One region of the Terrabacter aeriphilus genome, then DNA from elsewhere that is predicted to be linked to it. Evidence: riboswitches for the same ligand, from Rfam matches in the RefSeq annotation. Region 1 holds a riboswitch; each other region holds the start of a gene.
The links. Region 1 has a riboswitch for cyclic di-AMP ahead of ABD979_RS05880 (glycosyl hydrolase). Riboswitches for the same ligand answer to the same signal wherever they lie in the genome.

Region 1 (5,449 bases):
GGACCATCGCGTCCTACGCGTGGGACTTCGGTGACGGCAGCACGGGCACGGGCAAGACGCCCTCGCACCCGTATGCCGCCTCGGGGACCTACCCGGTGAAGCTGACGGTGACCGACGACAAGGGCGCCACCGGCACGCTGACGAAGGACGTCGTCGTGACGGTCCCGGTCAACCAGGCGCCGACGGCGGCGTTCGGGTCGTCGTGCTCCGGCGCGACGTGCGGCTTCGACGCCTCGGCGTCGATTGACTCGGACGGGACCATCGCGTCCTACGCGTGGGACTTCGGTGACGGCAGCACGGGCACGGGCAAGACGCCCTCGCACCCGTATGCCGCGTCGGGGACCTACCCGGTGAAGCTGACGGTGACCGACGACAAGGGCGCCACCGGCACGCTGACGAAGGACGTCGTCGTGACGGTCCCGGTCAACCAGGCGCCGACGGCGGCGTTCGGGTCGTCGTGCTCCGGCGCGACGTGCGGCTTCGACGCCTCGGCGTCGATCGACTCGGACGGGACCATCGCGTCCTACGCGTGGGACTTCGGTGACAGCAGCACGGGCACGGGCAAGACGCCCTCGCACCCGTATGCCGCATCGGGGACCTACTCCGTCACGCTGACGGTGACCGACGACAAGGGCCTCACCGGCACGCTGACGAAGGACGTCGTCGTGACGCTGCCCTCGAGCAGCACGACGTTCGTCGGGGCGAACCACTCGGCTCCCGGCGCGGCCAAGTTCAAGGCCGCGGCGGTGCCGATGGGGACCCAGGCCGGTGATCTGATGCTCCTGATGTTCTCGCGTCCGACGGTGGCCACCTTCTCGGGGCCGACCGGCGTGACCGGCTGGACCCAGGTGGCGACGGTTACCAACGGCTCGGTCACCTCGACCGTGTGGCGCAAGAGCGCCGACGCGGCGGACGTGGGCAAGACGGTGCGGTTCGACGACCCGAGCGCCTACCGGCTAGGCACGCTCGAGCTCGCCGTCTACCGCGGCGCGAACGCCACCAGCGTCCGTGCGGTGAGTGCCGTCGATGCAGGCCGGAACTCGCACACGACGCCCGAGATCGCAGTCTCTGCTGGTGACTGGGTCGTGTCGCACTGGGCCGGGCTGACCTCGGCGGTGTCGCCGTGGACCCTGCCCTCGGGCATGGTCCTGCGCGACCACCTCGAGGACCCGAGCGGTTCGTACCGCTACGAGTCGCTCACGGCCGACCCCGGCGCGGTCGTCACCTCTGACGGCACGCACGCCGGGGTGACCGCCACGACGGTCAACAAGTCCGACCGTGAGGTCATGTGGTCGATCGCCTTCGGGCAGTCGTGACCACGTGGTGCCGGGAGTGCCCGCGGCTGCGGGTGCTCCCGGCACCAGCACGTCCGCCGGCGGTCAGACGGCGAAGTTGACGTTCTTCAGCAGTGAGCCGTAGGCGGCGAACTCCGACGACGTCGTGAGGGCCCACGAGCAGTTGAGGTTGTTCTTGTTCGTCGGCGGGCGGTTGAAGTAGTAGACCGCCGCGAACCAGCTCTCGTTGGCGATGATGTAGTTCTTCGCGTTCGTCAGCCAGGTGGCGCGACGGGCGTCCTTGGTGACGCCGAACTCCGGCAGGGCGACCAGCTTGCCGCGTGGCTTCGCGAAGGCGAGGACGGGATCGACGAGCGTCTTGAGCTCGACCCAGGCGCCCTTGCCCTCTCCGCACGAGCTCCAGTTGTATGCGTCCGCCCCGACGACGTCGACGTACGCGTCGCCCGGGTACCAGTTCGCGGCGTACGCGCGGTCTGACGGCTTGGTGCGGTAGGACCAAGCCGTCAGCTGGAGGGTGAACTTGACGTTGGTGACGCCCTGCTGCCGGAAGATCGTGACGACCCGGGCAAACGCTGCGCGGTACTCGGCCGGGGTGCCGAGCGAGGACTTCGCCAGGACCTCCGGCTCGTGGCCGAACGCCAGGAGCGTGAGGCCGCTCCGGGCCTTGATCGTCGTCGCCCAACGGACGATATTGGCGTACAGCGCCGAGCCGGACTTGGCGTTGGCGACGGTCCTCCAGTTCGCCGACGTGTTGGCCGTCACCATCCGGCCGGTGGGGACCGAGCCCTCGAAGGTGCCGTACTTGTGAATGCCGACCGCCGTGCCGGTCTTGGACTGCATCGTCGCGGTGTCGCCGGCGGCTCCCGCGTAGATCTTGCCGCCGGGCAGTGCGGTCGCCGTGGCGGCCTGCGCCGGCACGGCGAGGGTGGCCACGAGCGAGCCGGCCGCGGCGAGGCCGAGGGCGGCGAGGGTGAAGCGGTGGGGGGATCTGCGCGCGGGCAGGGCGAAGCGAGGGGTGGTGCGCATGTCTGCTCCAGGTCTCCTAGGCTGCCGACCGGGTTAGCTGACGGGTTCGGGCCGGATGGCGCCCTACAGGAGGAGGCTCCTGATTCACCCCGAGGGAACGGTGGGTCCCCGGCTCCCGGGAGGCCTCGAGGGCTCCGGGATTAGGCGATGTGTGTGAAGGCGAACGGAACCCTAGCGGACCCCTGCACACGGGGACAGGTCACGACAGGTCCGATGGGAACGGGCAGATGACACCAATCCGGACGATCCGGTCAGGACCCACGGACCGTCCGCACCCCCGTTCCTGAGCACGCGCGCGTGCTCAGGAACGCTGTGAGAGCGGACCCGTGCCAGGTGTGACGCGGATCACACCGTTTTCCCGTCATGGTCGTGTCAGTGGGCTGCGTCGCCCGCTTCGGTGACGCGTGCCCGAGCCTCGGAACCGGACTCGGAGATGGACTCAGAGATGGACTCGGAGGTGGACCCGGGTGCGGCGTGGGGCACGGCGGTCGAGCGGTGCGCGAGCCGGCCGGAGAAGGCGGGCAGGCCGTGGCGGCGCCGGGCGGCGAACCACACCGGCGGCCCGACGAGCAGGGCCAGGAGCAGGACGATCCCGGTGGCCGTGTTGGGCACGCCGAGCAGCTTGAGGGCCGAGGCGAGCAGCACGAAGGCGAGCGCCCGGCGCACGAGGCCGCCCGGGGCACGCGCCGAGAGCTGGGCGCCGATCCAGACGCCGGGGATCGAGCCGAGCAGGAGCGAGAGCGTCAGGTCGAGGTGGAAGTCGCCGAGCAGCATGTGCCCGATGGCGGCGGAGGCCACGAGCGGCACGGCCTGGAGCAGGTCGGTGCCGACGAGCTCACTCGCCTTGAGGCTGGGGTAGATCGCCATGAGCGCGATGATGATGAGCGAGCCCGACCCCACGGAGGTCATGCCGACGACGATGCCGCCGACCGCGCCCACGAGCACGGTCTGCCAGATGCGGACCCGCACGGTGGGCGGGCCGGGCGGCAGGGGCGCGGCGCTGCCGTCGAGTCGGCGCGCCCGCTCGAGCAGGCGCAGGTAGGCCCGCACGATGAGTCCGGCCGAGGCCAGCAGCAGGGCCACCCCGAGGGCGACCTGCAGCCAGTGCTGGGCGGCCGCGCCGGAGCCGAGGCGGTTGAGGATGAGCACGCCGACGAAGGCGCTCGGGATCGACCCGATGCAGAGCCACTTGACGAGCGCGAGGTTCACCGTGCCCCGGCGGAGGTGCACCATCGACCCGACGGGCTTCATCACCGCGGCCGCGACGAGGTCGCTCGAGACGGCCGTGAGCGGCGGCACGCCGAAGAAGAGCACGAGCATCGGCGTCATGAGGGCGCCACCGCCCATGCCGGTGAGCCCGACGATGATGCCGATGCCGAGCGAGGCGATCGTGAGCAGCGGGTCGAAGCTCATCCGATCCACCCTCCGTCGCGCAGGTGCTCGACGATCTGCTCGAGGGACTCCTCGAGGCTGCGTCCCGTCGTGTCCACGACGACGTCGGCGTCGACCGGCGCCTCGTAGGGCGACGAGATGCCGGTGAACTCCGGCAGGGACCCGGCCCGCGCCTGGGCGTAGAGGCCCTTGCGGTCGCGCTGCTCGCACACCTCCAGCGGGGTGGCGACGTGCACGAGGACGAAGTCGCCGACCTCGGAGACCATCCGGCGGACCTCGGCCCGGGTCTGCGCGAAGGGGGCGATGGGGGCGCAGACGGCCATTCCTCCGTGCCGGGCCACCTCGGCGGCCACGAAGCCGATGCGCAGCACGTTGGCGTCACGCCCGGCGCGGTCGAAGCCGAGCCCCGACGACAGCAGCCGGCGCACGAGGTCACCGTCGAGGAGGCTGACGCTGCGCGCCCCCTCGCTCTCGATGCGCTCGACGAGGGCGGAGGCGAGCGTGGACTTTCCCGACCCGGAGAGGCCCGTGAGGAGGACGACGACGCCGCGGCGGGTGCGCGGCGGGCGCCACCGGAGCAGCACGGTGCGGACGGCCGGGTGCAGGCCCGCGGGCTCGAGCCCCCGGTCGAGCGCGGCCCCTGCCGCGAGCCACGCCGGGTCGCTGTGGGCGAGCACGCGGACCGGTGAGCCGGCGGAGTGCGCGACGGCCGCGACGAGGGCGGCGTCGCTGTCGGCGTCGCGCCACCAGACCGGGGCGTCGACGACCGTGACGTCGGGGTGGGTCGCGGCCGTCGCGAGGAGGGCCGCACGCAACACGCCGGCCGGGATGCCTTGTGGCGTCGGGGAGCTCGGTGCGAGCACGACGAGTGGACCGGTCACCTCGTCGGCGAGCAGTGGTCGCTGGGCCAGCACGAGCGTCGCGCCGGGGTGCAGCCAGTCGGCGATCGGCGCCCTCGGGTCGGTGACGAGCTCACCGCTCACCGTCAGCCGCTCACGGCCGTCGACGCCCTCGCCGCGCTCCAGCTCGGTCCGCTGCAGCTCGGCCAGCGGCAGGCACGTCGCGTCGGTGAGCACGAGGCGTCCGCTGTCGACGAGCGGTGCCAGTGCGACGTCGCCGTCCGCCACCTCGACCGTGAGCCGGCGGGCCCCAGCCGTGGCCGACGGGTCGGCCGTGCGGCCGCCGGCCACGTCGGTGCCGGGCTCGACGCGGCCGCCGAGCAGGCGCCAGGGGAGCCGCACGCCGTCGCGCACCAGTTCCAGGTCCGCCGCGGCAGCCCCCTCCACGACGATCCGTGGCGCCGTCGTCCGAACGGCAGCAGTCAACGATGTCAACGTCTTTCCTCCCCCTTTGCGCCCACCCGCGTGACCAGCCTGCCATGCGGGGGGAGTCGCCGGAGGTGGAATGCGTGATGCCGGGGTCCGAGGCGCAGTGGCCTCGGACCCCGGCGGTCACACCGGTTCCCAATCGGGTCAGGAGGTCGGCGACGAGGCGACCGCGGACTTCCAGGTGGCGATGCTCTGCGGCATGTGCGGTGAGTTGCTTCCGGGCTTCGGCAGCAGGTTCCACGGGCCCTTCGCCCCGTTGTCACTCTCGAAGTACGCCGCCGCCTTGACCGCGGGGGAGGCGTCGAAGATCGTCACGGCATCCCGGAGAAACTTCGCGCGAGCACCGTCGGAGAGGTTGTTGCGCGCTCCGAGCTCACCCACGAGGAGGTCCTTGCCCTTCGACCTTGC
Region 2 (5,449 bases), on a different contig from region 1:
AGGTCGCCGTTGATCCGGCCCACCGTCTGCTCGATCTCGCTGCGCAGCTGGCGGTAGGCGTCGACGCGCTCGCGGCTCGGCGTGGCGACCTGGACGAGGGTGACCTCGGGGGGTCCGATGCGGCGCTCCGAGAGCAGCTCCTCGTAGGCCTTGAGCCGGTGCCGGATGCCCTTGGTGTAGTCGAGCCGGTCGACGCCGAGCATGAGCACCTCGGGGTCGCCGAGGCTGGCCCGGATCTCACGGGCCCGCTCCCTGACGTCCGGGCGCTTCGCGAGCTCCTCGAGGCCCTGGAAGTCGACGGAGATCGGGATGGCGGCCGCGCGCACCTGCCGGCGCGAGCCCTCGACCGTGACGCGGTCGCGCTTCGTCGCGGCGCCGAGCAGCTGGCGGCAGGCCCGCACGAAGTTGCGGGCGTCGGCCTGCCGCTGGAAGCCGAGGAAGTCGGCGCCGAGCAGCCCCTCGAGCAGCTGCGCACGCCACGGCAGCTGCGCGAACAGCTCGACGGGCGGGAAGGGGATGTGGTCGAACCAGCCGATGCGCACGTCGGGCCGCAGCCGGCGCACGAGGGCCGGCACGAGCTGCAGCTGGTAGTCCTGCACCCACACGGTGGCGCCCTCGGCGGCCACCTCGGCCACGGCCTCGGCGAAGCGCTGGTTGACAGCCTGGTAGGCCGACCACCACTCGCGGTGGAACGTCGCCGGCACGATGACGTCGTGGTAGATCGGCCAGAGGGTGTCGTTCGAGAAGCCCTCGTAGTAGTCGCGCACCTCGTCGGCCGACAGCGGCACGGGGTGCAGGTGGATGCCGCCCTCGTCGAACGGCTCCGGCGCCTCGCCCGAGTCACCGGCCCAGCCGACCCACGCACCGGCCTGGTTGCGCATGACCGACTCCATGGCGGTCACGAGGCCGCCGGGGCTGCGTCGCCACTCGACCCCGCCGTCGTCGGCGACGACCTTGTCGACAGGCAGGCGGTTCGCGGCGATGACGAGGTCGTAGGTCGGACGTGCGGGCGGCACGCGATCAGCTCCTGGGTTCGAGGGGTCGGTGCTCGGGTCGTACCCATCCCGCGCGCACGGGACGCACGGGTCCGGCGCGACACCGTCGTGGCCACTCTAACGAGGGAACGGTGGCGCCCGGTGCGGTGGCGCCATAGGGTCGGAACAGGGCACCGCGCGGGCCCCTCGAGGCAGCCCTCGAGTCGCCGGACGGTCGCCCCGAGGTCCCAGCGCCGAGGTGAAGGAGTCGCCGTGAAGGTTTCGGACGTGCTGCGCCACAAGGGCAGCGAGGTCATCACCATCAAGCCGGACGAGACCGTGGCCGGGCTGCTCGCCCTGCTCGCCGAGCACCGCATCGGTGCGGTCGTGGTCAGCGCCGACGGCACGGGCGTCGACGGGATCGTCAGCGAGCGCGACGTCGTCGTGCACCTCCACGGCAGCGGCACGGCGGTGCTCGACGGCCCGGTGAGCGCCATCATGACGGGGGAGGTGTCGACGGGCACCGCCTCGGACGACGTGGCCGACCTCGCCGCCACGATGACCGAGCAGCGCGTGCGCCACGTGCCGATCGTCGACGCCGAGGGCCGCCTCACGGCGATCGTCAGCATCGGCGACATCGTCAAGCACCGGCTCGACGAGCTGCAGTCCGAACGCGACCAGCTGCGCGACTACATCTCGAGCTGAGCCACCGGCACGCGCGGGCGTGCTGGGGTGCTCGGGCACCGGGCCCGTCGCATACCGTAGAGGCATGACGGCGTACGAGCGGACCGAGCGGGTGGCGAGCCCGCGGTCCGCGCGCACGACCTCGCTCGAGCCGGGCGACCGCTCGGGTGAGGGGACGGGCGAGAGGGGTCGGCGCGTCACGGGCGAGCGGCTCGGGCCCTACCGCCTCATCGAGGAGATCGGCGAGGGCGGCATGGGCGTCGTGCACCTCGCGCTCGACCCGCGCGGGCGCGCGGTCGCCGTCAAGGTGCTGCGCACGCACGTCGCGCACGACGTCGACGCCCGCCAGCGCCTGGCGCGCGAGGTCGACACCCTCTCGCGCATCCGTGACGCGCGCGTGGCTAGCGTCGTCGACGCCGACGTCATGGGGCCGCGCCCCTACGTCGTCACCCGCTACGTGCCGGGGCCCGCGCTCGACGAGGTCGTCGAGGACCACGGGCCGATGGAGCCGGCCGACCTGCTGCGCCTCGCGCGCGGCAGCGCCGAGGCGATCCGGGCCATCCACGCCTGCGGCGTCGTGCACCGCGACATCAAGCCCGGCAACGTGCTGCTCGAGGACGGCGACCCCGTCCTCATCGACTTCGGCATCGCCCACCTGCAGGACGACGTGCGCCACACCGTCGGCGGCCTCGTCATGGGCACGCCCGGCTACCTCTCCCCGGAGCTCGTGGAGGGTGCCGCCATCACCGACGCCACCGACTGGTGGGGCTGGGCCGCCACGATCACGTATGCCGCGTCGGGCCGTCCGCCCTTCGGGCGCGGTCGCATGGACGCCGTCCTCGCCCGCGTGCGGGCCGGGGAGGTCGACCTCGAGGGGGTCGACCCGCGCCTCGTGCCCCTCCTGCGGGCCTCGCTCTCGCCGGACCCCCGCCGGCGCCCGCACGCCGACGAGGTCATCGACGCCCTGGAGCTCTACGCGGCCGGGCGGGCCGCGACGGTGCCCACCCCGAGCGGCGGGCCGTGGGACGACGGGCGCCTCACCGAGGCCTCGCCCGGCGACACGCAGGTCGTGCAGGGCGGCAGCACCGCCGTGCTGCCCCCGGTGCCCGCCGACATGCCGCGGACGACGTCGCGGGCGGACGACGCCGACGCCGACGCGTCGCGGTGGGCCCCGCCCGTGGGACGGGGGCGGGGCACCTCACGGCAGGAGCCGGCATACGAAACCCGTGACGATCACGGTGACGAGGGCCACGACGACTGGGACGGGTCCGACGGCGAGTGGCAGGGCGAGGAGCCGGCAGGGCGCGAGGGCGACCCCCGGATCGGGCTGCCGATGCGCACCGGGCTGCTCGCGGCCGTCGCGGTGGCGTGGGTGGGCGCGCTGATGGCCTGGCCGGGTGCCGCGATCGTCGCCGTGACCGTGCTCTCGGCGTTCGCGCGGGCGACCGACCGGTCGGTGACCGCGCTCGTGCTGCGGCGCTACGACTACGGGCGGCGGCGCAGCGACGTGCCGTTCGCGGTGGTGTCGAGTCCGTGGCACTTCGTGCTCGGGGTCGTCGCGACCGTCGTCGGCCTCGTGCTGCCCGCGGCCGTGGCGCTCGCCGGCATCTTCGCGACGGCGCTGCTGCTGACGGGCACGCAGGGGGGCGACCTCGGCCCGGGCACGCCGCTCACGCTCGGGGTCGGCGGCGCGCTCGGCCTGCTCATGCTCTGGTGGGGTCCCGGCGGGGCCTCGCTGCGGCGCGGCTCGCGCTCCATCGCCCGCGCCATCGTGCCGACCGGCCTCGCCACGCAGGTCGTGGCCGCGGTGCTCGCGGTCTTCGGCGCGGTGGCCGCGCTGCTCGCGCTGAAGGAGGGTGCGAGCCTCAGCTGGCTGCCCTTCAGCAGCAGCCCGTTCGGCTTCTGAGGCACCCCGCCCCACCTCTGTCACGAGCGTGCCGCCCGTGCGTGCGCTGTGGGCGGTCTGTGCACCTGCCATCCGGAGGTGAAGGGAACGTCAAGGAACGATCACGAAAGTGTCTCGGCGCGCCTTGTCAGGGAGCCCGTTCCTCACGTACCGTCAGTGCTCGCGTCCGGCTCCACCCGAGCGCTCCCACAACTTCACATGGACACCCACATCAATCCGTTCCCTGTGTGCGCCGAGCCTCGCCAGCCAGGGATGCAGCCCACGACCGTGGGCCGGGCGAGGACGGGGGACCCAGTGTGACCAGTCAGAGCCGGTGCCGAGGCACCCGTCGAAGAGGACGAGAGCTGGTCTAGGGGTGAAGCCGCGAGAGCGGCGGGGCAACCTGACGTCCCAACCCGACAGCTAACCCCGCAGGCGCGCGTCAGGAAGGAACACCCCTATGCAGTACATGTCCAAGCATGCTGCCGCCAAGCAGGTCTCGGTGAAGCAGCGCATCGCGGGAGTCGGAATCGCCGGCGCCGCCACCCTCGTCGGTGGCATCGCCACCGCCGGGTCGGCCAAGGCCGCCTCGGTCTGGGACCGCGTCGCCGCCTGCGAGTCGAGCGGCAACTGGCACATCAACACCGGCAACGGCTACTACGGCGGTCTGCAGTTCGTGCAGAGCACCTGGGTCGGCTACGGCGGCCGCGCGTACGCCTCGCGTGCCGACCTCGCCACCCGCGCCGAGCAGATCGCGGTCGCCCAGCGCGTGCTCGCCTCCCAGGGCCCCGGCGCCTGGCCCGTCTGCTCGCAGCGCGCCGGCTTGACCCGCTCGAACGGTGGCGCGACCAGCTCGCCCGTGTCGCGCTCGACCGTGCGCAAGCCCGTGGCGACGAAGAAGAAGGTCGTCAAGAAGAAGGTCGTCAAGAAGAAGACCTACGCCGCCAAGCCCAAGGCGACCAACACCTACACCGGCAAGGGCGCCAAGGTGACGGTCCACCGTGGCGACACGCTCGGCAAGATCGCCGCGAGCCACCACGTCCGGGGCGGCTGGAAGGCCCTCTGGAAGGCCAACTCCGCTCGGGTGCCGAACCCGAACCTCATCTTCGTCGGTCAGGTCCTGCGCCTGCCGTGAGTTCCTGATAGAACTGAGCCCGACGGCCCCGCGCGACCAACCCCTGGGTTGCGCGGGGCCGTCGTCCGTCCGGCGCAGGGCGTGGGCCTGACGGCCTTTTCCCGTATGCCGGCCCCCTCCGTTACGCTTTCGCCCGTCCGCGGTCGCGTGCCGGGGACCCGCTGGCGTGGCGCAATTGGTAGCGCACCTGTCTTGTAAACAGGCGGTTAGGGGTTCGAGTCCCCTCGCCAGCTCCATCTCTGCCCGCTCGCGGTCGACCAGTGGCCACGCACCGCCGTTGCCGGCTACCTTGCGGCGGACTGGGCCGACAAGCGGCTCTGGGCGCCCAGATCCTCGACGGTGTGAGGGATGAGGCCGGTACCCGGTGCCTTGAAGTGCAGGATGCGACCCTGATCCGGTTCGAGCTGCAGGAACGGTCCGCGACTGATGGCGTGGACGCTGGCCAACGGCAGGGCGCGGTCGCAGCGCACGATCGACTTGACGCGCTTGTCCCATCCGTTGCCGCATGACACGACGTCCTCCCGCGCCCACCTGATCGTGTGCTGGTCGAGGTATCCGCCCCTGGCCGGCCGGGAGCGTGATGACCTCGTCGACGTCGAGGAGCGACAGCCACCCGTCACGCTTCGCGTAGCGGTCGAGCACCTCCGGGAGGTGCCGCTACTGGCGCCAGGAGAGGGCGTCGCACGTGGGCATGCCGGAAGCCTCGACCTCAGCGGCGTGCTCCTCCATCCAGCGGGCGTCGAGCTGGGCACGTTGGTCGGCGGGAACCCC
Region 3 (5,449 bases), on a different contig from region 1:
GTCGCGCTCGAGGATGTCCTCGACGTCGGCGAGCTGGGTCACCGAGCCGAAGCCGCTGTTGAGGATGACCGGGCCGCCGAAGCGCTTGCGCAGGTCGCGCACGACGTCGGCCTCCGGGTCGCCGAGGATGCTGAGGTAGGCCAGGCCCAGCGGGGCGATGCCCTCGACGAGCGCCTCGTACGTCGCGGCCGTGTCGGCCTCGTCCTGCTCGAGCACGCCCTGGATGTTGTGCGCGGGCGAGACGCGGATGCCGACGCGGTCGGCGCCGATGGCCTCGGCCACGGCCTTCGTGATCTCGATCGTCAGGCGGGCGCGGTTCTCGGGCGAGCCGCCGTAGGCGTCGGTGCGCTGGTTGCTGCTCGGCGCGAGGAACTGGTGCGGCAGGTAGCCGTTGGCCGCGTGCACCTCGACGCCGTCGAGCCCGGCGGCGACCGCCTGGCGGGCGGCGTGGACGAACTCCGCCACGAGCCCGGGGATCTCCTCGGTCTCGAGGGCGCGCGGGACGACATACGGCTGCTGGCCGTTCGCGGTCACGATCTCGCCGGGCGCGGCGATGGCGCTCGGTGCGACGCTCTCGAGCCCGCCCTTGTTGTCGGGGTGCGCGATGCGGCCGGCGTGCATGAGCTGGACGACGACGTGGCCGCCGCCCGCGTGCACGGCGTCGGCGACGAGGCGCCAGCCGGCGACCTGCTCGTCGGAGTGCATGCCGGGGGTGTCGAGGTAGCCCTGGCCGACGGCGCTGGGCTGGGTGCCCTCGGTGATGATGAGGCCCGCGCTGGCGCGCTGGCCGTAGTACTCGGCGTTGAGCTCGGTGGGCGCCTGGCCCTCGCCGGCGCGGTTGCGCGTCAGCGGTGCCATGACGAAACGCTGGGGGAGGTCCCAGCGGCCGATGCGGATGCTCTCGAAGGCCGTGGACACAGGCCTGCTCCTCACTGTCGCGGACGACGGTCGAACGGGTGGTCACTCACGTGATGAGGCCCACCGGACTGGTAGAGCCTTCAACCACCTACCCGAAAGACAAGTCCGGGCCGTCGCCCCGCATTCCTCGGCGCCCGTGTGGCGAGCACCACGCCGCCGTGTGCCGGGTGCGTCCGGGCGCGACGAAGGGGAGGACGCCAGTGGCATCCTCCCCTTCGCGGAACGCGTGAGACCGGGTCAGAACGCGTGGGACCGCGTCAGACCCCCGTGGGTCACGGCGCGTAGATGTAGCGCATGCCGCCCTGGTCGGTCAGCGTGCGGGTGTTGTAGTTGTACGCACCGGCGAGGGCGTTCATCTCGACGATGGTCACCTCGTTGCCGTTGACGGCCGTCACCCAGCCGACGTGGCCGACGCTCGAGGAGCCGTGGACGCCGGGCTGCATGACGAGGATGGAGCGCGCGCGCGGCGTGCCGCTCACGGTGTAGCCGGCGCTCGCGGCGCCCGAGGCCCAGGCCATGGCGTTCCCGGCCCAGCCGCCGGGGTAGTAGCCCTCGGACTGGTACCACTTGTTGAGGGCGCCCCACGTGCACTGGCCACGGGTGGCCCAGTTGCGCGAGGAGTGCGAGCCCGAGGAGGCGCTCGGCGTGTAGTCGTTGCTGCTCGACTTCGACGACGACGTGCTCTTCGTCAGGCTGCGACGCGTCAGGTCGCGCGAGGCGCGCTGCGAGGCCTCGCGCTCGGCCGCGGCCTTCTGCGCGGCCTTCTTCGCAGCCTTCGCGGCCTTGGCGGCCGCGCGCTGCTCCTTGACCTGGACGTCCTCGATGACGCGCACCTTGGTGGGCGTGCGCTTGGCGATCGCCTGCTGCACGGCCGGCGCGAAGCCGATCTTCGACAGGGCGCTCGGCGCGGTGGTCGTGGCGGCTGCGGCGGCCGGGCCGACCGCGGCCGGGGCTGCCTCGACGCCGGCGGCGGCGACGGCGCCGTTCGCCGACGAGACGGTGTCGGCGCTCGCGGGGTTCGCGAAGGTGGCGACGAGCCCACCGGTGGCGGCGACGACGGCCGCGCCCTTCATCGCCGGCTGGGCCGACTCGCGGGCGAGGAGCTTGAGTTCGTTGAGTGGGTTGTGACGGCCCGGCGCACGGTGGCGCCCGCGGGTGGTCTCGTGGTTCACGGGTTCTACCTCTCCGCGCCTACGAAGTTAGCTGTCGGGTTCGGGCGGAAAGGTGCCCGGTCCGTGGCCGGGAAGCGAACGAGTCGCGGCCCGGTGGAAGGACTTCACCCCAAGGGCGTCCGAAGTCGTTGCGCCGGACGCCCGGAGAAACGTGTGGTTCCTCCGCTCCTGTCACAAGGTCTGTGCTCTCCCGGAAGGCGGTGACAGGACTAGGCGGTCCGCCTCACGAGAGTCCGACCGGTGGCCGGACTCCCGGAACTGTAGACGAATCAACTGGCAAAAGTCACGCCAAGGTAACGGTGCCGCGCCGTGCTCAGCCGCGATTGTCGGCTTTGAGGTACTTGACCAGCCCTTTACCTTCGCCAGGACCGCCCGGGAATGAGACGCACGTCACAGAGGCGTGGCGCGGGGGTGGGCTTGTCAGGCGCCCGACGTGAGGTGGCCGAAGACGATGACGTTGTCGCGGTACTCGTTGCGCGCGTCGGTGGGGCCGCCGCACGTGACGAGCCGGATCTCCGAGCGGGTGAAGTCGCCCCTGTAGACGGCCTCGGTCGGGAAGCTCGACTTGCGGTAGCTGGCCACCCGGTCGACCGTGAACGTCAGGTGCGTGCCGTCCTGGCGCGACACCTTCACGACGTCGCCTGCCTTGACCTTGCCGAGCTCGGCGAAGATGCCGGGCACGCCCGACGGGGTGTCGACGTGGGCCGCGACGACCGCCGGCCCGAGCTGGCCCGGGGTCGGCCCGTCGTCGTAGAGCCCGACCTCCTGGGCGGTTCCGGGCACCGAGATGGTTCCGTCGCCCTGCACGTGGAGCGGCACGAAGTCGCTCGAGCGCAAGCCGATCGACGGGATCTCGATCGACGTCAGGGCGGACGCCTCGAGGAAGGGCCCGATGCCGGTCCCGCCCGCCGGCGTCCCGCCCTGACCGGGGGTCGCCGACGGGCCGGAGGTCCCCGTGCCCGGCGTGCGGGCCGTGCTCGGGGTCGTCGCGGTGCTCTTGGTCGTCGGAGTGGTCGGCGTCGCGGTGGGCGCCGTGCTCGTCATGGTGCTCGTCGTCGGGACGCCGGCCGCCGCGGGCTGCGGCGGTCCGGACGTCCCGCGGAGCCCGAGCACGAGAGCGACGACCCCGACGACGAGCAGGATCACGGTCGCGGCGGCCGCCACCCCGGCCGCACCACGGGAGGTGGTGCGACGGGGCGTCGGCTCGGTGTGCTCAGGCATGGTGGATCCGGCCGATCAGGCGCGCGACCGCGCGCGACGGGCCGCGAAGACGCCGGAGCCGAGGGCCGCGACGAGCGCGCCGCCACCGACGAGGAGGAGGGCGTCGTTCGTGCCGCCGCTCTTCAGGGTGTCGGTGGGCAGGCCGCCACCGGTGTGCATGCCGCCGGCCGGGGCGACGCGCAGGGCGCCGCAGAGGGCCGGGTCGGTGGCCTCGGTGGGCAGCTTCGGGTCGAGGTCGCTCTTGGTGTCGCCGGAGTACTTGCCGTCGTGGTTGTGGTCGACACCGTGGATGACGACGACGGACTGGCCGGCCGAGATGGCCGTCGCGACCGCGTCGGAGACCTTGATGCTGCCGCGCTGGTAGGTCAGCTTGCCGCCGGGCGCGGTGTCGAAGCGGTCGATCGCGAGACCCGACTTGGGGCTCGTGTCGCCGGTCTTCGTCAGCGAGACGACGATGTCGCCGTAGGCCGGTCCGCCCTCGGTGGTGTTGAGGTGCCCGTCGCCGTTCTTGTCGTCGGACAGGACCGGGCACTCGTGGCGGGCCTCGGCCCCGAAGTGGATGTGGGCGGCGTGCGGGTTGTCGGGCAGCAGGCCGTTGGCGGCCATGGTCACGGTGATCCGGTTGCCGTCGACCTCGACCATCGCGGTGCCGCTCCCGGCGACGTCGCTGCCGGCGACCGGCTTGAGGTTGGCGCTGACCCAGGCGTCGGCCGCGAAGGCCGGCCCGACGCTGAGGGCCATGGCGGCGCCGGCCGCGAGGGTGGCGCCGGCGATCCGAGTGGTGGTGGTGCGCATCTGTTCTTCCTCCTTGATGAGGAGACAAGAGCCGTCCATCGTGGGGCTCAGACGGGGTCGTCGTCGACCGTCTCCGAGGTGTGCTTCGCCGCCACCAGCAGGTTGGATTGGGGTTCAAGCGAAAAACTTTCCCGATCGCACCCCGGGCGGCCTCCGAGCGGGCTTCACTGGAGTGGTGCCGGACCGCCCGCGCCCCCCGTGCACCACCCCTCCGACGACGGCAACAGCAACGACGACAACGACGACGACAAGGAGCACCGCCGTGCTCGAGAGCTCCCACGCGTTCAGCGGTTTCTCCGTCGACGACGTCGACGCGGCCCGCACCTTCTATGCCGACACGCTCGGGCTGTCGGTCAGCGAGGCCAACGGCATGCTGACGCTGCACCTCGCGGCCGACGGCGGCGAGCGGCGTGTGCTCGTCTACCCGAAGCCGAACCACGCACCGGCGAGCTTCACCGTCCTCAACTTCCCCGTCGAGGACATCACCTCGACCGTCGAGGAGCTGGCGCGGCGCGGCGTCGTCTTCGAACGCTACGAGGGCACGCCGATGGAGACCGATCCGCAGGGCGTCTTCCGGGGAGGCGGACCGCTCATCGCCTGGTTCACCGACCCGGCGGGCAACGTGCTGTCGGTCATCGAGAGCACGCCCGAGAGCTCGTCGAACGGCTGAGCCCTCAGGAGGCGGCCTCATCGGCCTCGGCGGCAGACCTGGCCCGTCGGCGCTCGAGGCACAGCTCGGTGATCTCGCCGATCAGCTCGAGCGGGACCGGCCGGCTGATCGGGAAGCGCACCGTGTCCTTGGACCGGCGGTAGGGCCCGATCGCCTCCTCGAAGTCCTCGTCACCGGTCGGCACGGGGTAGAGCCCGACGTGGTTCTTCCAGCCCGCGTAGTAGATGAGGGGCTTGCCGTCGAGGGTGAACGAGGCCATCCCGTAGCTGATCTTCTCCCCGGCCTGGGGTGCGACCTCGCGGATGGCGTCCCGCACACCGGCGAGCTGAGTTCGCGTCTCCTCGTCGTAGGAGGCGATGTAGTCATCGACTGACGCGAATCTCGGTGCCAATCCAGGTCCTCACTTCTGCGTCGGGACCGGTCTCATGGGGTCCTTCGACTGTATGGCGCTCACGGGGATCAAGCAAAAGAAAAACGTGCAATCTCGAAGCTTGGTGACAAACCTACGCAAAACAGGGAGCACACGGAACAGCTCAGGCGTCGAGCCATCCCTCTCCGGCCAGGACGCGCGCCACGGTGCCGGTCGCGGGCCGGTGGAGCAGGGTCGAGACCGCGAAGTCAGCGGCCAGCCGCTCGAAGACGTGACCGCGCCGGAGCATCGCGTGCTTGGCGC
Region 4 (5,449 bases), on a different contig from region 1:
GGGCCTGGCCCTTGTCGCGCACGATCTTGCGGAAGAAGAAGTCGAGCCCCTGGATGGCGGTCGTGCCCTCGTAGAGCGTGTCGATCTTCGCGTCGCGGACGTACTGCTCGATCGGGTAGTCCTGCAGGAAGCCGGAGCCGCCGAAGGTCTGCAGCGACTCGGTGCCGAGCAGCACCCACGCCCGCTCGGAGCCGAGCCCCTTGACGAGCGGGAGCATGAGGTCGCTGAGGCGGTTGGCGAGCTCGGCGTCCGAGCCGCGCTCGAGCGCGACCGTGGGATTGCCGGCCTGGGCCTGGTTGACGGTGTCCTGCTGGCTCGCGGTGTAGAGCACGAGCGCGCGCAGGCCCTCGGCATACGCCTTCTGGAGCATGAGCGAGCGGCGGACGTCGGGGTGGTGGGTGATCGTCACGCGCGGGGCGGACTTGTCGGTCATCTGCGTGAGGTCGGCGCCCTGGACGCGCTCCTTGGCGTACTCGAGCGCGTTGAGGTAGCCGGTCGAGAGGGTCGCGATCGCCTTGGTGCCGACGAACATCCGCGCGTTCTCGATGACCTTGAACATCTGCGCGATGCCGTCGTGGACGTCGCCGAGGAGCGTGCCGATGGCGGGCTCGTGCTCGCCGAAGGTCACCTCGCACGTCGTGCTGACCTTGAGCCCCATCTTGTGCTCGACGTTCGTCACGTGGGCGCCGTTGCGCTCGCCGAGCTCACCGGTGTCGAGGTCGACGTGGAACTTCGGCACGATGAAGAGGCTGAGGCCCTTGGTGCCGGGGCCGGCACCCTCGGGGCGGGCGAGCACGAAGTGCACGACGTTGTCGACGAGGTCGCTCTCGGCCGAGGTGATGAAGCGCTTGACGCCGGTGATGTGCCACGTGCCGTCGGGCTGCTGCACGGCCCTCGTGCGGCCGGCGCCGACGTCGCTGCCGGCGTCGGGCTCGGTCAGCACCATCGTGGTGTGCCAGGCCTTGTCGACGATGTGCCTGGCGAGCTTCTTCTGGTCGTCGGTGCCGAGGTGGAAGAGCAGGTTGGCGAAGGAGTAGCTCGCCGTGAACATGTGGACGGCAGGGTTGGCGCCACAGACCATCTCGGCGACCGACCAGCGCAGCGAGGCCGGCACGACCATGCCGCCGAGCTCGGCGGGCACGTCGAGGTTGCCCCACTCGCCGTCGACGTAGGCGCGGAACGACCGGTGGAACGACGGCGGCATGGTGACCGTCTGCGTGGCCGCGTCGTAGACCGGCGGGTTGCGGTCGCTGTCGAGCAGGCTGTCGGCCAGCTCGTGCTCGGCGAGGCGCGAGACCTCCGCGAGGATGTCCTTGGCGGCGTCGACGTCGACGTCGGCGTAGATCCCCCGGCCGAGCACCTCCTGTCGGTCCAGCACCTCGAAGAGGTTGAACTCGAGGTCGCGCACGTTGCTCTTGTAGTGGCCCATGGGGACCCTCCGCGTTCTGTCTCTCGTCGTGCGTCCGCGCGTTCCGGCCGCGGGCGCGTCACGTTACTGGCCGGTCACTTCCATGATGCTACCGGCCGGTAACGAAGGCAAGGCGGCGCGGTCACGAATGCGGCACGCGCCCGGAGACGCCGCGAGGGTGGGCCCCGTGGCGCCCCGGGGACGGCAGAAGGGCCCGGTCGCGGTGACCGGGCCCTTCTGCATCTGGAGCAGGCGGCACGAATTGCACGTACGTCTTCCCCCTGGAAGAGGGCTGTTCTGCTACTGAACTACGCCTGCGAGGCGTCGCCCACCGTAGCAACACGGGGGCGTCCAGGTCCAAAACCGACGCGCCCGACACCGACCGCCGTCTGCGGGGTCCACCGCACGGCCTCCGCCGGGCCCGCGAGACGGCCCGGATCCGTGGCACTGTCTGTCGATCAGGAGCGGTCCCGTACCCCATTGGTTGGGCAACTGTTGCCAACATCTGTCATTTCGCGGCCTTCTCGTGACCAATCTGTCACCGTCTGTGGGATGGTCATCGCCCCGGGCACCCCCGGGGTGGCCCACCGGACGCCGAGTCCTGTCCACCGGTGGGGCAGCCCCCTGCAACACGTACGGACAGGAGTGGGGGACCCACTTCCGGGCCGGTTCGCCGGTCCTCGGGGTGAAGCCGCATCTGCGGCCGGGCATCTTCCGCCCGAACCCGACAGCTCACCTCACAGGCGTGGGAAGGACTTCACCATGCCCATTTCTGCCCTCGCCCGACGGATCCCCTGGCAGTCCCTGACGGTCACGCCGCTGCTCGCAGCGGCCCTGGTCCTCGGGACGGGCGGCGCGCCGACGTCGTCGGTCACCGACTGGGGGGCGTCGCAGGCGGCCGCCGCAGGTGCCGAGGCCTCGGGCCCCGTCACCATCGACGCCGCACCCGTCGCCTACACCACCCCGGCCCAGCGCGCGGCCCGCGGTCGCTACGCGGTCAACATCGCCGCCGCCCAGCAGGGCGACCCCTACCGCTACGGCGCCGCCGGCCCGTCCGCCTTCGACTGCTCCGGACTCATCTACTACACCTACCGCACCCGTCTCGGCGTCGGCGTTCCCCGCACCGCCAACGCGCAGCGGCTCGCGGCCGTGGCCGTCAGCAAGTCGCGCATGCAGCCGGGCGACCTCATCTTCTTCATGTCGGGCGGCCGGGCCTACCACGTCGGCCTCTACGCCGGCAGCGGCAAGGTGTGGCACTCGCCGAAGCCGGGTCAGCGTGTCCAGCTCTCGAAGATCTGGACGACGAGCTGGGTCGCGGGCCGGATGGTCTGAGCAGCGCACGAGCGTACCCCCGGCACGCTGGGGGTACGCTGGTCCCACAGCGCGCCCCAGACCCCGGTGCCCACCGTCTTCGAGGCCTGGGGTCAGTCATGAACAACAGCCACGTGCCGGCGCCGGGGTCGACGCCCGTCGCCTCCCCGCCATCTTCGCCGGCGAGCTCGTTCACGCCGCTCGCGCGGCGCGTGGCCGAGATGGGGCTCATGCGCCGGCGGTACGGCTACTACTGGACTCGGCTCGCCACTGCGCCTTTGCTCGTCGCGGCCTGGGCGGTCGTCTTCGTCCGGGTCGGCGACAGCTGGTGGCAGCTGTGCTCCGCCGTCGTGCTCGCCGTGCTCATGACGCAGATCGCCTTCCTCGGCCACGACGCGGCACACCGCCAGATCTTCCGGTCCGGTCGGTGGAACGACTGGACCAGCCTGTTCGTGGCGAACCTGCTGGTCGGGATCAGCTACGGCTGGTGGCAGCGCAAGCACACGAGGCACCATGCCGGCCCGAACAAGGTGGGCACCGACCCGGACATCGAACCCGGGGTGCTCGCCTTCGTCCCGGTGGCGGCGTCGCGGCACGCCTGGCTGCGCTGGCTGCGCGCACACCAGGGGTGGTACTTCGTCCCCCTCCTGCTGCTCGAGGGCCTCTCGTTGCACTGGGAGGGCATCCGCCGGGTGACCTCCCGGGCCCCGGTCGACCGACGCTGGGTCGAGCTCACGCTGCTCTCGCTCCGGCTCGGCGGCCTGCTCGCCCTGGTCCTCGTCGTCCTGCCGCCGGCCAAGGCCGTGGCGTTCCTCGCCGTCCAGGTCGGGTTGTTCGGCCTCTACCTCGGCTCGGCCTTCGCCCCCAACCACATCGGCATGCCGCTCGTCTCGCCGACCCTCAAGCTCGACTTCCTGCGGCGCCAGGTCCTCATGAGCCGGAACATCCGCGGCGGCTGGCTGACGTCGGTCCTCATGGGCGGGCTCGACCGGCAGGTCGAGCACCACCTCTTCCCGTCCATGGCGCGTCCGCACCTCCGGCGTGCCCAGCCGTTCGTCATCGCCCACTGCGACGAGCTCGGGGTGCCCTACACGCAGGTCGGGTTCTGGACGGGGTACCGCGACGTCATCCGCCACCTCAACGTCGTCGGCCTCGAGGGCCGCGACGTCTTCCTGTGCCCGCTCGTCGCCCAGCGCCGCGCCCTGACCGACGTCCCGCGCGGGTGAGCCGGTGGTGCGTCGCGGGGAGCCGACCCGTCCGATCCGCCCACCCCGGACCCGGTGGCCTCACACCAGCTGCTGAGGACGGCGCTGGGCAGGGGCTTGCTCGACGACCAGCGTCAGGTGGCCCGGAGCGCGTGCGTCGACGACGCCGTGCGGCAGGGGTGGGCGGACCTGCAGTCGGACCGACACCCCGACCGGCATCCCGGCGGGCGCTCGCCGATGCGGTCACGAGGCCGCGGTAGGCGGGGTCGGTAGGCGGAGTCGGGCGCGCCCCCCGGTCGCCGACGGCGCCCGGCCGGGTCGGTGCCCGGCCGGTCGCCCGGTCACGTGGAGCGAGCGACGGGAATCGAACCCGCGTATCCAGCTTGGGAAGCTGGCGCTCTACCATTGAGCTACGCTCGCACGGGCCGCCGGAGGATGCCCGCGAGGGACCTGCACGGTGGCACGCGGCGTCAGTGTAGCCGACGCCCAGCCGACGCAATGACCGCGACCCCAGGGGCCGACACCTTCATGGACCACGCCAAGCAGACCGCCTTCGTCGAGCACGTCCGGGGCCGGGGTGGAGCGAGCGCCCAGGTCGCCGTCACGCTCGAGCAGTTCTTCGACGGGAACGACTGCGAGTGGTGCATCGCGCCGAACCGGCCCGAGGACGTGCCGCTCGAGGCGGTGCGCCGGGTGCTCTTCGACCTCCGCTCGCACCCGGAGGTGCACGACGTGCGCATCGAGCTCGACGTCCTCGAGTTCGACGCCTTCCCCGACGACGAGTGGCCGTATGCCAGTGGCGCGGCCGTCGTGACGACGCTCCTTCCCGAGGAGGTCGACAGCCTGACGATCGAGGCGGACACCCAGAGCAGCGGGGGCCCGGCGGCCGGGGCCGACTGGCTCGTCGACGCCCCGGGCGTGCCGACGGGGCACCACTACGTCGGGGTGTGGTGGGACTGATGCGCGCGGAGCAGCTGACCGACGCGCTCTGCTACCACGGCGAGGGACCGGTCTGGGCGGATGCGTGGGGCGGGCTCCGGTGGGTCGACATGCTCGCCGGTGACGTGCTGACGCTGCGGGCCGACGGCTCGGTGGACCGCCTGCACGTGGGCGACGTCGCGGCGTTCGTGCGACCGCGCACGGCCGGGGGCTGGGTCGTGGCCACCGAGCGCGGGCTCGCCCGCGCGGACGAGGCGGACGCGCCGCCGACACCGTGGTTCGACCTCTGGGACGACCCGTCGGTGCGGATGAACGAGGGCGGGGTCGACGGCGAGGGCCGCCTGTGGGCCGGCACGATGGGCTACGACCGCGTGCCCGGCAGCGCGCGGCTCTTCCGGGTGGATGCCGGCGGTGGCGTCACCACCCTGCTGCCGAGCGTGACGATCTCGAACGGCATCGATCTCTCGCCCGACGGCCGGCTCGCCTACTACGACGACACCCCGACCGGCCGCACCGACGTCTTCGACGTCGTCGACGGCGAGCTGGTCGACCGACGGCCGTTCGTCACGCACGACGTGGGCCACCC

Region 2: it holds a riboswitch for cyclic di-AMP, as region 1 does, so the genes downstream of both, ABD979_RS04965 (transglycosylase family protein) here and ABD979_RS05880 (glycosyl hydrolase) in region 1, are expected to answer to the same signal.
Region 3: it holds a riboswitch for cyclic di-AMP, as region 1 does, so the genes downstream of both, ABD979_RS18480 (CHAP domain-containing protein) here and ABD979_RS05880 (glycosyl hydrolase) in region 1, are expected to answer to the same signal.
Region 4: it holds a riboswitch for cyclic di-AMP, as region 1 does, so the genes downstream of both, ABD979_RS13415 (C40 family peptidase) here and ABD979_RS05880 (glycosyl hydrolase) in region 1, are expected to answer to the same signal.

Annotation. Positions count from the first base shown of each region.
Region 1 is NZ_BAABIW010000009.1:172,928-178,376, forward strand. It holds gene ABD979_RS05875 (PKD domain-containing protein) at 1-1,316, shown strand, start outside; gene ABD979_RS05880 (glycosyl hydrolase) at 1,380-2,321, opposite strand; cyclic di-AMP (ydaO/yuaA leader) riboswitch at 2,328-2,478, opposite strand; gene ABD979_RS05885 (sulfite exporter TauE/SafE family protein) at 2,694-3,734, opposite strand; gene cysC (adenylyl-sulfate kinase) at 3,731-5,038, opposite strand; gene ABD979_RS05895 (hypothetical protein) at 5,186-5,449, opposite strand, start outside.
Region 2 is NZ_BAABIW010000006.1:571,723-577,171, forward strand. It holds gene ABD979_RS04950 (alpha,alpha-trehalose-phosphate synthase (UDP-forming)) at 1-1,016, opposite strand, end outside; gene ABD979_RS04955 (CBS domain-containing protein) at 1,248-1,679, shown strand; gene ABD979_RS04960 (serine/threonine-protein kinase) at 1,744-3,564, shown strand; cyclic di-AMP (ydaO/yuaA leader) riboswitch at 3,848-3,975, shown strand; gene ABD979_RS04965 (transglycosylase family protein) at 4,004-4,678, shown strand; tRNA gene ABD979_RS04970 (tRNA-Thr) at 4,839-4,914, shown strand; gene ABD979_RS04975 (glycosyltransferase family 2 protein) at 5,336-5,449, opposite strand, start outside.
Region 3 is NZ_BAABIW010000027.1:19,456-24,904, forward strand. It holds gene ABD979_RS18475 (alkene reductase) at 1-918, opposite strand, end outside; gene ABD979_RS18480 (CHAP domain-containing protein) at 1,191-2,090, opposite strand; cyclic di-AMP (ydaO/yuaA leader) riboswitch at 2,095-2,287, opposite strand; gene ABD979_RS18485 (sortase domain-containing protein) at 2,511-3,311, opposite strand; gene ABD979_RS18490 (CHRD domain-containing protein) at 3,327-4,106, opposite strand; gene ABD979_RS18495 (VOC family protein) at 4,369-4,776, shown strand; gene ABD979_RS18500 (iron chaperone) at 4,781-5,167, opposite strand; gene ABD979_RS18505 (dienelactone hydrolase family protein) at 5,310-5,449, opposite strand, start outside.
Region 4 is NZ_BAABIW010000017.1:83,744-89,192, forward strand. It holds gene ABD979_RS13405 (acyl-CoA dehydrogenase) at 1-1,429, opposite strand, end outside; tRNA gene ABD979_RS13410 (tRNA-Gly) at 1,653-1,726, opposite strand; cyclic di-AMP (ydaO/yuaA leader) riboswitch at 2,021-2,166, shown strand; gene ABD979_RS13415 (C40 family peptidase) at 2,171-2,740, shown strand; gene ABD979_RS13420 (fatty acid desaturase family protein) at 2,839-3,945, shown strand; tRNA gene ABD979_RS13425 (tRNA-Gly) at 4,271-4,344, opposite strand; gene ABD979_RS13430 (hypothetical protein) at 4,423-4,884, shown strand; gene ABD979_RS13435 (SMP-30/gluconolactonase/LRE family protein) at 4,884-5,449, shown strand, end outside.